DNA from 2 places in the Aquitalea aquatilis genome. Region 2 is predicted to be linked to the other one. Evidence: riboswitches for the same ligand, from Rfam matches in the RefSeq annotation. Region 2 holds a riboswitch; the other holds the start of a gene.
What was found. A riboswitch is a leader RNA that binds a small molecule or an ion and turns the genes downstream of it on or off. The one in region 2 is predicted to bind cobalamin.

Region 1: it holds a riboswitch for cobalamin, as region 2 does, so the genes downstream of both, FAZ30_RS04450 (TonB-dependent receptor domain-containing protein) here and FAZ30_RS17255 (energy-coupling factor ABC transporter permease) in region 2, are expected to answer to the same signal.

The regions. Positions count from the first base shown of each region.
Region 1 is NZ_CP039731.1:988,389-993,415, forward strand. Features, by position in the region: gene FAZ30_RS04440 (cobalamin-binding protein) at 1-465, opposite strand, end outside; gene cobU (bifunctional adenosylcobinamide kinase/adenosylcobinamide-phosphate guanylyltransferase) at 465-989, opposite strand; gene FAZ30_RS04450 (TonB-dependent receptor domain-containing protein) at 1,081-2,925, opposite strand; cobalamin riboswitch at 3,102-3,301, opposite strand; gene cobT (nicotinate-nucleotide--dimethylbenzimidazole phosphoribosyltransferase) at 3,454-4,488, shown strand; gene FAZ30_RS04460 (histidine phosphatase family protein) at 4,488-5,027, shown strand, end outside.
Region 2 is NZ_CP039731.1:3,690,420-3,695,446, forward strand. Features, by position in the region: gene FAZ30_RS17240 (fimbria/pilus outer membrane usher protein) at 1-478, opposite strand, end outside; gene FAZ30_RS17245 (fimbria/pilus periplasmic chaperone) at 610-1,359, opposite strand; gene FAZ30_RS17250 (fimbrial protein) at 1,430-1,963, opposite strand; cobalamin riboswitch at 2,651-2,861, shown strand; gene FAZ30_RS17255 (energy-coupling factor ABC transporter permease) at 2,926-3,594, shown strand; gene FAZ30_RS17260 (energy-coupling factor ABC transporter substrate-binding protein) at 3,594-3,884, shown strand; gene cbiQ (cobalt ECF transporter T component CbiQ) at 3,868-4,602, shown strand; gene FAZ30_RS17270 (energy-coupling factor ABC transporter ATP-binding protein) at 4,599-5,027, shown strand, end outside.

The sequences.
Region 1 (5,027 bases), 1.7 Mb from region 2:
GCTGGCCGCCGCATCGGCTTGCGGCTGCGTGGCGGTCAACTGGCCCAGGCGGTGCATCTCGCTGGCGATGTCTTCCAGCTGCAAGGGATGGCTGATGAACACCGGCACGCCAAGCTGGCGCAAGCGCTCCAGTTCGCGTGGATTGCCGCCATCCTGCCAGGCCACTACCAGATCGGGCTGCTGACGCATGACCGCTTCCAGGCTGACCCCGCTATAGCCGCCCACCCGCGGTAGCTGGCGTGCTGCTGGCGGATAGTTGCTGTAATCCACCGTCGCCACCAGCCGTGAGCCGGCACCGATGGCGTAGAGCATTTCGGTGGCATGCGGAGAGAGCGAAACAATGCGCCGGGCAGCACTTGGCAGTATCAGCCCTTGGCCGGCACCGTCGCGCACGACTATGGCCGCCTGGGCCGGGGCCAGCAGCAGTGCCAGCAACAACCAGCCGGCGCGTCCAAACCGGGCCATCAGCCGCCCTTGAGCGCCAGCGGCAGGCCGCAGGCCACCAGGGTCACGCGCTGGCAGCGGGCGGCGATGTCCTGATTGAGCCGGCCAAGCAGATCGCCATAGCGCCGTGCCACGCTGCTCATCGGCATCACGCCCCAGCCGATTTCATTGCTGACCAGCAACAGCTGGCCTTGCACTGCCGCAATGGCTTCCAGCAGCCATTGCCTTTCCTGCACGAAGTCCATTTCGTCGAACTGGTCGTCGCTGCGGAAAAAGCGCATCAGCCACATGCCCAGGCAATCCACCAGCAACAGGCCGTCTTCCTGATCATGTCCCAGCACCAGTTCGGCCAGACCACGCTCGGCTTCCAGCACGTGCCAGTGCTGCGGCCGCTGCAAACGGTGCTGGCGCACCCGTTCGGCAAACTCATCATCGCGCACTTCGGCAGTGGCGATGTAAGTCACCGGGCCGCCATGCTGCACGGCCAGTTGTTCGGCGTAGCGGCTTTTACCGGAGCGGGAGCCGCCGCTGATCAGGTGGGTCATGAACTTGATATCCCGAAAAACCGGGCCTCCAGCAAGGAGGCCCGGCTACAAACCAAGAAGGGGCTGCCACCTATAAGGTAGCAAGCAAGGTTTATTTCTGCTGATAGCTTACGCCGATATACCCGCCAAGGCCCGCCGTGTTGTAGCCATAGAGCGTAGTGTAATGACGGTCGAACACATTGCTGAGCTTGAGATTGGCAGTCCACTCGCGGGCAAAGCGGTAATTGGCATAGAGATTGGTCAACGTATAGCCGCCCAGCCAGACATTGCTGCCGCTATCGGTCGTGTCACGCCGCTTGGCACTGACCTGCCACTCCAGCCCGGTAGTCACTCGCCCCCAGTCATAGGCGGCCGCCAGCTGCCCGTAGGCGCGGGCACGTCGCTGCAATTGCTGGTGGCCGGAATGGTCCAGCGGGTCCTGATAGGTGGCAGAGCCAGACCAGTCCCAGTTGCCGACAGCCTTGGCCGCCGCCAACGTGGCACCACGGATGGTGGCATGGCTGATATTGGTCATGGTGCTGTAGTCGGAGGTAATGGCAATCATGTTGTCGATGCTGTTGTGAAACAGCGTCAGCGAGGCCGAACTGCCATTAGCCTTGTATTGCAAGGCCAGCTCGGCATTGCGCGATGTCTCCGGCTGCAGGTGGGGGTTGCCGGCGTAGCCATAGCTATCCAGCGGGTAGTACAGGTCATTGAAGGTGGGGGCCTTGAAGGCGGTGCCATAGCTGGCGCGTGCAGTCAGCGCCTCGTTCAGGCGATAGCCGTAACCCAGCTGGCCGGTGGTTTTGCCGCCAAACTGCTCATCCTGATCATGACGGGCACTGGCTTGCAGCAAATGCTTGCCGAATTCGCCGCTGTAGCCGATGAACACCGCCTTGTTGCTGCGTTCGCTGACATCAAAAGCCGTGCTGCTGTCCACATGCTGCTGGGTATAGTCGAAGCCAGCCAGCCAATTTCCCAGCCCGGTGTGGATATCGTTCTGCCACAGCCATTCGTTCTGGGCGGTCTGATACAGGTCGGCACGCTGGGCCATGTCGCCATTGGTCCAGTGCTCCTGTCTGTCAACGCTGTGGCTGAAACGCAGGGTGGAGGTCCAGTTGTCGGTGAGGCTGTTTTTGGATTCCAGGCTGGCACCGCTCTGGCGACTGCGTTGCAGATCTTCACCGTGGCTGTTGTAGCCGTCGTAATCCATTTTGCCGTTGGTCTGGAACAGGCGCAGCGACAGCTCCTGGCCGGCAGCCAGCGTCTGGGTCAGGTTGGCCGAGTAGGACAGGTTGCGGTAGGGATCACGGTCGGGGTTATAGCTGCTGCTCTGCGCATTGGTGGCGGAGATGCCATTGGTTTGCTGCTGGCTGAACTGCAGGCTGAAGGCGGTATTGTCCAGCTTGCCAGCCACCCCAGCGGCTGACTGGAACAGACCATGGTCGCCCACGCCCAGCGCAGCATTGAAACGCGGGGCACCGCTACCCTGGCGAGTGAAAATCTGGATCACGCCGCCGATGGCATCGGCACCATACAGGCTGGAGCTGCTGCCACGCAGGATTTCGATGCGCTCGATATTGTCCAGCGGGATGTTTTCCAGCGCCGTGGTACCGGTGGTGGCCGAGACGATACGCACACCATCCAGCAACACCACGGTCTGGTTGGCATTGCTGCCACGCAGGTAGATGCTGGCCTGGCTGCCGGCACCACCGGAACTGACCACTTCAACCCCGGGCTGGCGTGCCAGCAGTTGCGGCAAGCTGGTGACGGCAGATTGCTCGATGTCGTCGCGGGTAATCACACTGATGTCAGACAGGGTCTTGGTGATGGATTGCGGCTGGCGGCTGGCCGTTACCACCACTTCCTCGCCCTGGAATTGCGGCAGATTGTCGGCATGGGCCATGCCGGTGCCGATCAGCGACACCAGCAGCCCGATTTGTTGCGGCTTGAACATGAAACACACACTCCTGAAATGAAAAACCGGCAGAGCTGACAGGCTGCTGCCGCGAGGAGTGCGAAGAGGACGGCTTTCGCCGCTTGAACATCATGGCATGCGGAGCGGCGCAGCTGGCGCGCTCCGCTGTCTGCAAGATCGCCTCCCCGCGATACTCCAGCACCGGCAGCCGCACAGGCAGCCGCCGGCGACAGGCCGGTCTCCGGGCTTGGTCTTGCAGTCGTGCGCCTTCCCGTTCGATGTGAACAGTGGCGATGGCACAACCTTGGCCAGCAAAAGGCCAGACCTTACCGTTGCGGGGGCAGCGCCGGTCTTGCACCGGCTTCCCGTTTCATCCGGGCGGCAAAGCCCGGACACCTGTCTGGCGGGAATTATAAAGCGAATTGTCGCGAAAATAGAGCGATCATCAGCGATTTGTTGCCATATGCAAATGGCAATGCCCATGCCATACCGGCATGCCGCTTGCCGCGCCGCCCCCCATGACTTAGAGTCCCGCTCTAGCCCATGCCAACCAGAGAACACCGCATCATGACCCAGTCCATCGCCCTGCCCGCCCACGCTTCTTATCAGGCTGCCCTGCAGCGCCAGAACTCGCTGACCAAGCCGGCCGGCAGCCTGGGTGTACTGGAAACGGTGGCCTGCCGCTTTGCCGCCTGGCAAGGCCAGACCATTCCGGCCGCGCTGACGCCGGCCATTACCGTTTTTGCTGGTGACCACGGCGTGACTGCCGAAGGCGTATCGGCCTACCCGTCCATCGTGACCGGCGAAATGGTGAAGAACTTTGCCGCCGGCGGCGCGGCCATCTGCGTGCTGGCCCGCGCCATCTCCGCCCGGCTGGAAGTGGTGGATGTGGGTGTGCTGGGTCAGCTGCCGGAACTGCCCATTGTCTATGCCAAGGTCGCTGCCGGCACGGCCAATCTGGCGCTTGAGGCCGCCATGAGCACGACCGAGGTGGAGGCCGCGCTGGAAGTGGGCCGCGCCGCCGCCCGCCGCGCCATCGAACAGGGTGCCAATCTGCTGATCGCCGGCGATATGGGCATTGGCAATACCACGCCGTCGGCGGCGCTGATCTGCCGCCTGGCCAATCTTGAGGTCGATCTCATCGTCGGCCGCGGCACCGGCATCGACGACGCCGGCCTCGCCAACAAGCGCCGCGTGGTGGCACAGGCACTGCAGCGCCTGCAAGGGCAGCCGTTGAGCGGCACGCAAGTGCTGGCCGAACTGGGCGGGCTGGAAATCGCCGCCATGGCCGGCTTCTATCTGGAAGGTGCCCTACAGGGCGTGCCGTCTCTGGTGGATGGCTTCATCGCCAGCGCAGCCGCACTGGCTGCCCGCGCCATCAACCCTGCCGTGGCCGCCTGGCTGCTGGCCAGCCATCGCTCGGAAGAAACCGGCCACCGCCTGGCACTGGAGGCGCTGGGGCTGGAGCCGCTGGTGGAACTGGGCATGCGGCTGGGTGAAGGCTCCGGCGCGGCGACCTGCGTACCGCTGTTGCAACTGGCCATCAAGCTGCATGCCGAGATGGCCACTTTTGCCCAGGCCGGAGTGACGGAGAAGGATTGATGAACCCCTACACGCTGACCCTGCTGCGCCACGGCGAGATCGACCACGACGGCCGGCTGATCGGCCGTACCGATCTGCCGCTGAATGATCTGGGCTGTGAACAGATGGCCCGCAGCTGGCAGCGGCTGAACCAGCTGGCACCAGTGACCAGCATGGCCACCTCCCCCCTGCAGCGCTGCCGCGAATTTGCCGTACACCAGGCCCTGCATGGTTCGCTGCCATTGAAGGTGGACGAGCGCTTTGCCGAATTCGACTTTGGCGACTGGGACGGCATGTCGCGCGACATCCTGTCCGGCCAGCAACCGGACTGGGGCAGCCGGGTGGCCAGCGGAGAACTGACCCCGCCGGGCGGCGAGAGCTATGCCCTATTCCGCACCCGGGTGCTGTGTGGCTTCAGCGAGTGGATTCAAACCGCGCGCGGCAGCCATCGCGTGCTGGTCTGCCACGGCGGGGTGATTACCGCGCTGCTGGCCGAGCTGCTGGGCACCGAATTCGCCGTGGCCAAGCTGATGACGGTACAGCGTGGCGGCTTTGCCCAG
Region 2 (5,027 bases):
GCGGGTCCACATAACCACGCGCATGGCTGTGGACATACAACTGGGGAATGCTGACATCCAGCTTCAGATCGGAAGCATTGAAGCTGCTGCTTGCCCCCGGCACGATGGCACCGATCTCATGGCAGCGGCTTGCGTCTTGTCGGGTCAGGGCGTCGCTGTCTTGCAGGCGGCTGAAGTCCACACCCATTTCATCCAGCATGGCGCGGTTAAAACAGGCCACCACCTTGTGATCATCCCGCTCGCGCAGCACGACATCGCGCCGTCCCAGCCAGCCCATATTGACGAACACATCGGCACGATAAGTCCCCGGCAGTGCCGCACCATTGCCGCTGAAGCGCGACAGATCCAGCGGCTTGCCATCCGGAGTCTGCCCCAGAAAGGCGGGATTGAACTGCACATCGTTCAATGCCACGACGCCGTCCGCCGGATTGGTATCGGCCGCCCAGGCTGCCCCCGGACTGAACACGGCGATCAGCATCAGGCTCAATGGTTTGGGTATCCAGCAGGCCGATGCCTGTCGGCTAGGATTTTTTATCATGGCAGCACGCTATCTGGCATGAACCCGGCCGGCACAAACGACATGCGTCGCGGCGGCCCGGTCCTGATTGATCAAGGTTTCAGCTGCAGGCTGTGCGCAACCGGAGCACCAAAATCATTGATGCTTTCGTAGAGCAGCGCGGCCTCGCCGGTGGGGCGCGCAGTCAGCCCCTTCAGCTTGAAATCGGCACTGCCACCGGGTGCGACCATGCCACCCTCGCTGCGGTATTCATGACCACCCAGCTGGATGGCACTGAAATTGAGCGAGACATGAAAGGCACTGGCATTGCTGGCGCGCAAGGCGTAGCCAAGCTTTCCCCCCAGGGAAACCAGCTGCCAGCTGAGTTTGTCTGCCGCATCATCCGGATTGCCGGCCAGGCCGGCCGGGCGATAGAACAGCTTGAGGCGGGAGCGGAAGGCCACCTGCACATAGTTGTGCTGCTCGTTGCTGGCCTTGGGCAGGGGCGGAATATCCAGGATATTCAGCCAGAACACCGACTCGCGGTCTTGCGGCACGCTATCGCCGGTAAAGGTCAGGCGCACCGTTTGCGCCTTAGCCGGGTCCACCCGGAAAATCGGCGGCATGATCAGGAAGGGCGCATCGGCCGTGGTGGGTTCGGACTTTTCATTGCCACGATCTGCCCACGCCTGTACCAGCGCCGGGTCATGGCCAACATTGTCCATCTTGATGGTGACTTCGCGATCATCTGACTTGTAGATGATGCGTGTACCGGTAATCACCACATTGGCCTGCGCGGCGGATGCCAGCAACATGGCCATGCTGGTGAACACGACTGCCCCGAGTTTTGCTATTTTTTTCATTCTGCACCTGCCTCAACGATTGCCCTGGCGATCCGGGGAGGCACTCCCCAGACCACCGGGCGGGTGCTGCTTAGTTGTAAATCATCGAGTACTGAACACTGGTATTCACCGTACCCGCGGTGGATGCGCCACCGGTGGCGATGTACTGGGCGTAGTAGTTCATGGTGCCGGTCTTGTTCGGCGAGCTGCCGGACAGGGTGACGGTTTGCGAGTTGGCGCTGGTGGCAACATTGATCGGCTGGAAGGTATTGTTCAGCAGCTGTACTTCCACATTGGTGGCCATGCCGGAACCGCTGGCATTGAACAGGTTACCGGTGCTCTGGTCCACCGTGGCACCCAGTTCGAAATGGGTCTGGGCACTGGTGCCGTTACAGTTGCTCAGGTTCAGCGCAAACGGGGTGACACCGGCAACCTGGCCGGCAGTAGCCAGCGCAGAGGTGGACACCGTCGGCAGGGTCACGGTGACGTTGCTGCCACTGGTGCCGGTGATGGTGCAGGTATTGGCCGTGATCTTGCCGTTGATGGTAATGGTGCCATCCGCTGCCAGCGCGCCAGCAGAGTAAATGCCCAACCCGATTACCAAGACAGAAACAATCTTTTTCATTTTCTAAAACTCCATCGCATTAACAGGGCAGCACACTGCCCCAGACAGAACGCCAGCCTGGCGCCCTTCCCCGCAAGCTTCCACCGCCACTGCGCAAGACGCAGTCAGCCAGAACACTCGCAAACCACCCGCAACAGCCTTGCCACCCGCCTCAGCACCATGACAATGGTGTCGAGCGAATTAGATATTAAATGTTTAAGCTGTTGTTATTTACAATTGTAAGCTCAGCATCTTCATGTTGAAAAGAATTTTCTTGAAAGTGTTGTAATTTTTCCTGTCAAATATGACAAAAGCTAGATTGCACGGGGGTGCTGCAAGCAGAGCCACCATTTCAAGCCGCTGATTTTTAATCAAATCATTCAGTTGCCTGCCAGCGAGGACACACAGCCACAACCGCAGCCGCAGCCGCTGCTTTTTGTGGCGTGGCGAGTCAGCAGCCGTGCGTTTGTACATTTGGCAGGAAGCAAGACAAGGAAAATGCATGCAGAGGCGCTGATGAAAACCAGGAAATGAACCGAAATGCAGTGCCTGACAAAATGCGAACACTTAAGGAGGCTTGCCTTGCCAGGAGCCACTGCCGGCCGCCCGTGGGCAGCCCGAGGCTGGAGGTGCCAGACAAGCAGCACCCGCGCCATGCCCGGGGCGTGCGCCAGGGCGGCCATTTTGCGCAGGGCATGAAGTTGGCGTATCCTGACGGCCATTGATGGTGCCGGCAACGCCGGTGAAAAGGGAATGCAGTGCAATGCTGCAACTGCCCCCGCAACTGTAATCGGTTAGGTTTTGCGCATCATGTCACTGGCTGTCTTGGCTGCATCCACCAGCAAGACACCAAGCCGGGAAGACGCGCAACGCTGCTGGAGCCGGAAGTCAGGAGACCTGCCATCATCGTCTGTGAGCGCGCTTGTCATGCAGCCGGGGGGCTGTATAGAGAGTCCGCGCCACTTTCACTGTGGGTCATCCTCATGCACATCATGGAAGGCTATTTGCCGGCCAAGCACTGTCTTGCCTGGTATTCCGTTTCTGCTCCTTTCTTTGCCGGCGGTGTCTGGCACATACGCAAAATCCTGTCGGAACGTCCGCAAGCCAGAATGAATCTGGCCGCTGCCGGCGCCTTTGCCTTTGTCTTGTCTGCCCTGAAAATGCCCAGCGTGACCGGCTCCTGCTCGCACCCCACCGGTACCGGTTTTGGCGCGGTGGTATTCGGGCCGGCGGTGATGGCGGTGCTGGGGGCCATGGTCTTGCTGTTCCAGGCCTTGCTGCTCGCCCATGGCGGCCTGACCACGCTCGGGGCCAACCTGTTCTCCATGGCCATCGTCGGCCCCTGGGTCAGCTATGGCTTGTGGAAGCTGGGGCAGCGCCTTGGCTTGTCGGTGGCGGTGTCGATGTTTCTTGCCGCTGCGCTGGGGGATCTGGCCACATATATCACCACCTCCATCCAGCTGGCACTCGCCTATCCGGACCCGGTGGGTGGCTTCATGACTGCCGCCATCAAGTTCGGTGGCATTTTTGCGCTGACGCAAGTGCCATTGGCCATTGCCGAGGGCATGCTGACGGTGGTGGTGATGGATGCGCTGGCCGGCAAGGTAGCCGATATCAGAAAAGTCAGCATTCTTGCCGGGGAGACACGCTAATGGCCAAGTCATCCCGTAGCAAATGGCTGCTGTTGGGCACGGTCGCACTGCTGGTGCTGCCGCTCTTGCTGGTCGAAGGCAAATTTGCCGGCTCGGACGATCAGGCCACCGCCGCCATTACCCACGCCAAGCCAGGCTACCAGCCCTGGTTCTCCCCCATCTGGGAGCCGCCAAGCGGCGAAGTGGAAAGCCTGCTGTTTGCCTTGCAGGCCGCCATTGGCGCTGGCGTCATCGGCTACGTCATCGGCAAACGCCAGGGACTGGCCGCCCGCGATGAAGCTGAGCATTGATCACTATGCGCATCTGAGTCGCTGGCGGGAAAGGCCGGTGCTGGAAAAGGCCCTGCTGGCTATCGGCATGTTGCTGCTGGCCATCAGCCTGCCACCCTGGCCGGCCGCCCCTTGCATCATCGCCAGCGTACTGAGCGTGACGCTGCTGGGTGCAAGAGTGCCGTTGCGACTCTGGTTGCGCTATGCCCTGATACCCGCCGGCTTCCTGCTGACCGCCGGGCTGAGCATGCTGTTTGATGTCAGCCGCCACGGCCTGAGCTTGTCCCCAGCGGCGCTGCCAACGGTATGCGGCCTGCTGCTCAGATCTTTCGCCGGAATCTGCTGCCTGCTGCTGCTTGCCCTGACCACCCCGGTCACCGATATCCTGGCCAGCCTGCGCAAAATCGGCCTGCCGCGCGAGATTGCCGAAATCAGCCTGATCATGTACCGGCTGGTTTTCCTGCTGCTGGACACCGCCAGCGCCATGCATACGGCACAGGCCGCGCGACTGGGACAAAGCAATCGCAAGCAACAGCTGCGCTCGCTCGGCCTGCTACTGGCCAATCTGTTTCCACGCGCCATGGATCGGGCCGGCAGGATGGAAAACGGCCTGGCCGCCCGCGGCTGGAACGGCGAATTCAACGTCCTGCGGCGCACGCAGCCGCTATCCCTGACACGCCTGACATGGACCAGCCTGTTACTGGGTAGCGTAGTGCTGGTCGGAACCCTTTTTTCATGAACACCATTCTCAGTGTCCAGCAGCTTGGCTATACCTTTCCTGGCAATGTCATTGCGCTGTCAGGCATCAATCTTTCCATTCAACGGGGCCGCTGCCTGGCCTTGCTCGGGCCAAACGGCTCGGGCAAGAGCACTTTTTTGCAGCATCTGAATGGAACCTTGCGGCCGGATCATGGCAGCGTGTTGCTGGAGCAGGAGGCCGTGACCTACTCGCGCCAGGGGCTTAACCGGCTGCGCAGCAAGGTGGGCCTGGTCTTGCAGGATGCCGATGACCAGCTGTTTGCGGCCTCGGTATTTGAAGACATCTCGTTCGGGCCATTAAACCAGGGGCTGGAGGCCGCCGCCGCACAACAAAGAGTAGAGGAAGCAATACGGGCCATGGGCCTGGCCGGGCTGGAAAACCGCCCGCCGCACATGCTCTCCGGC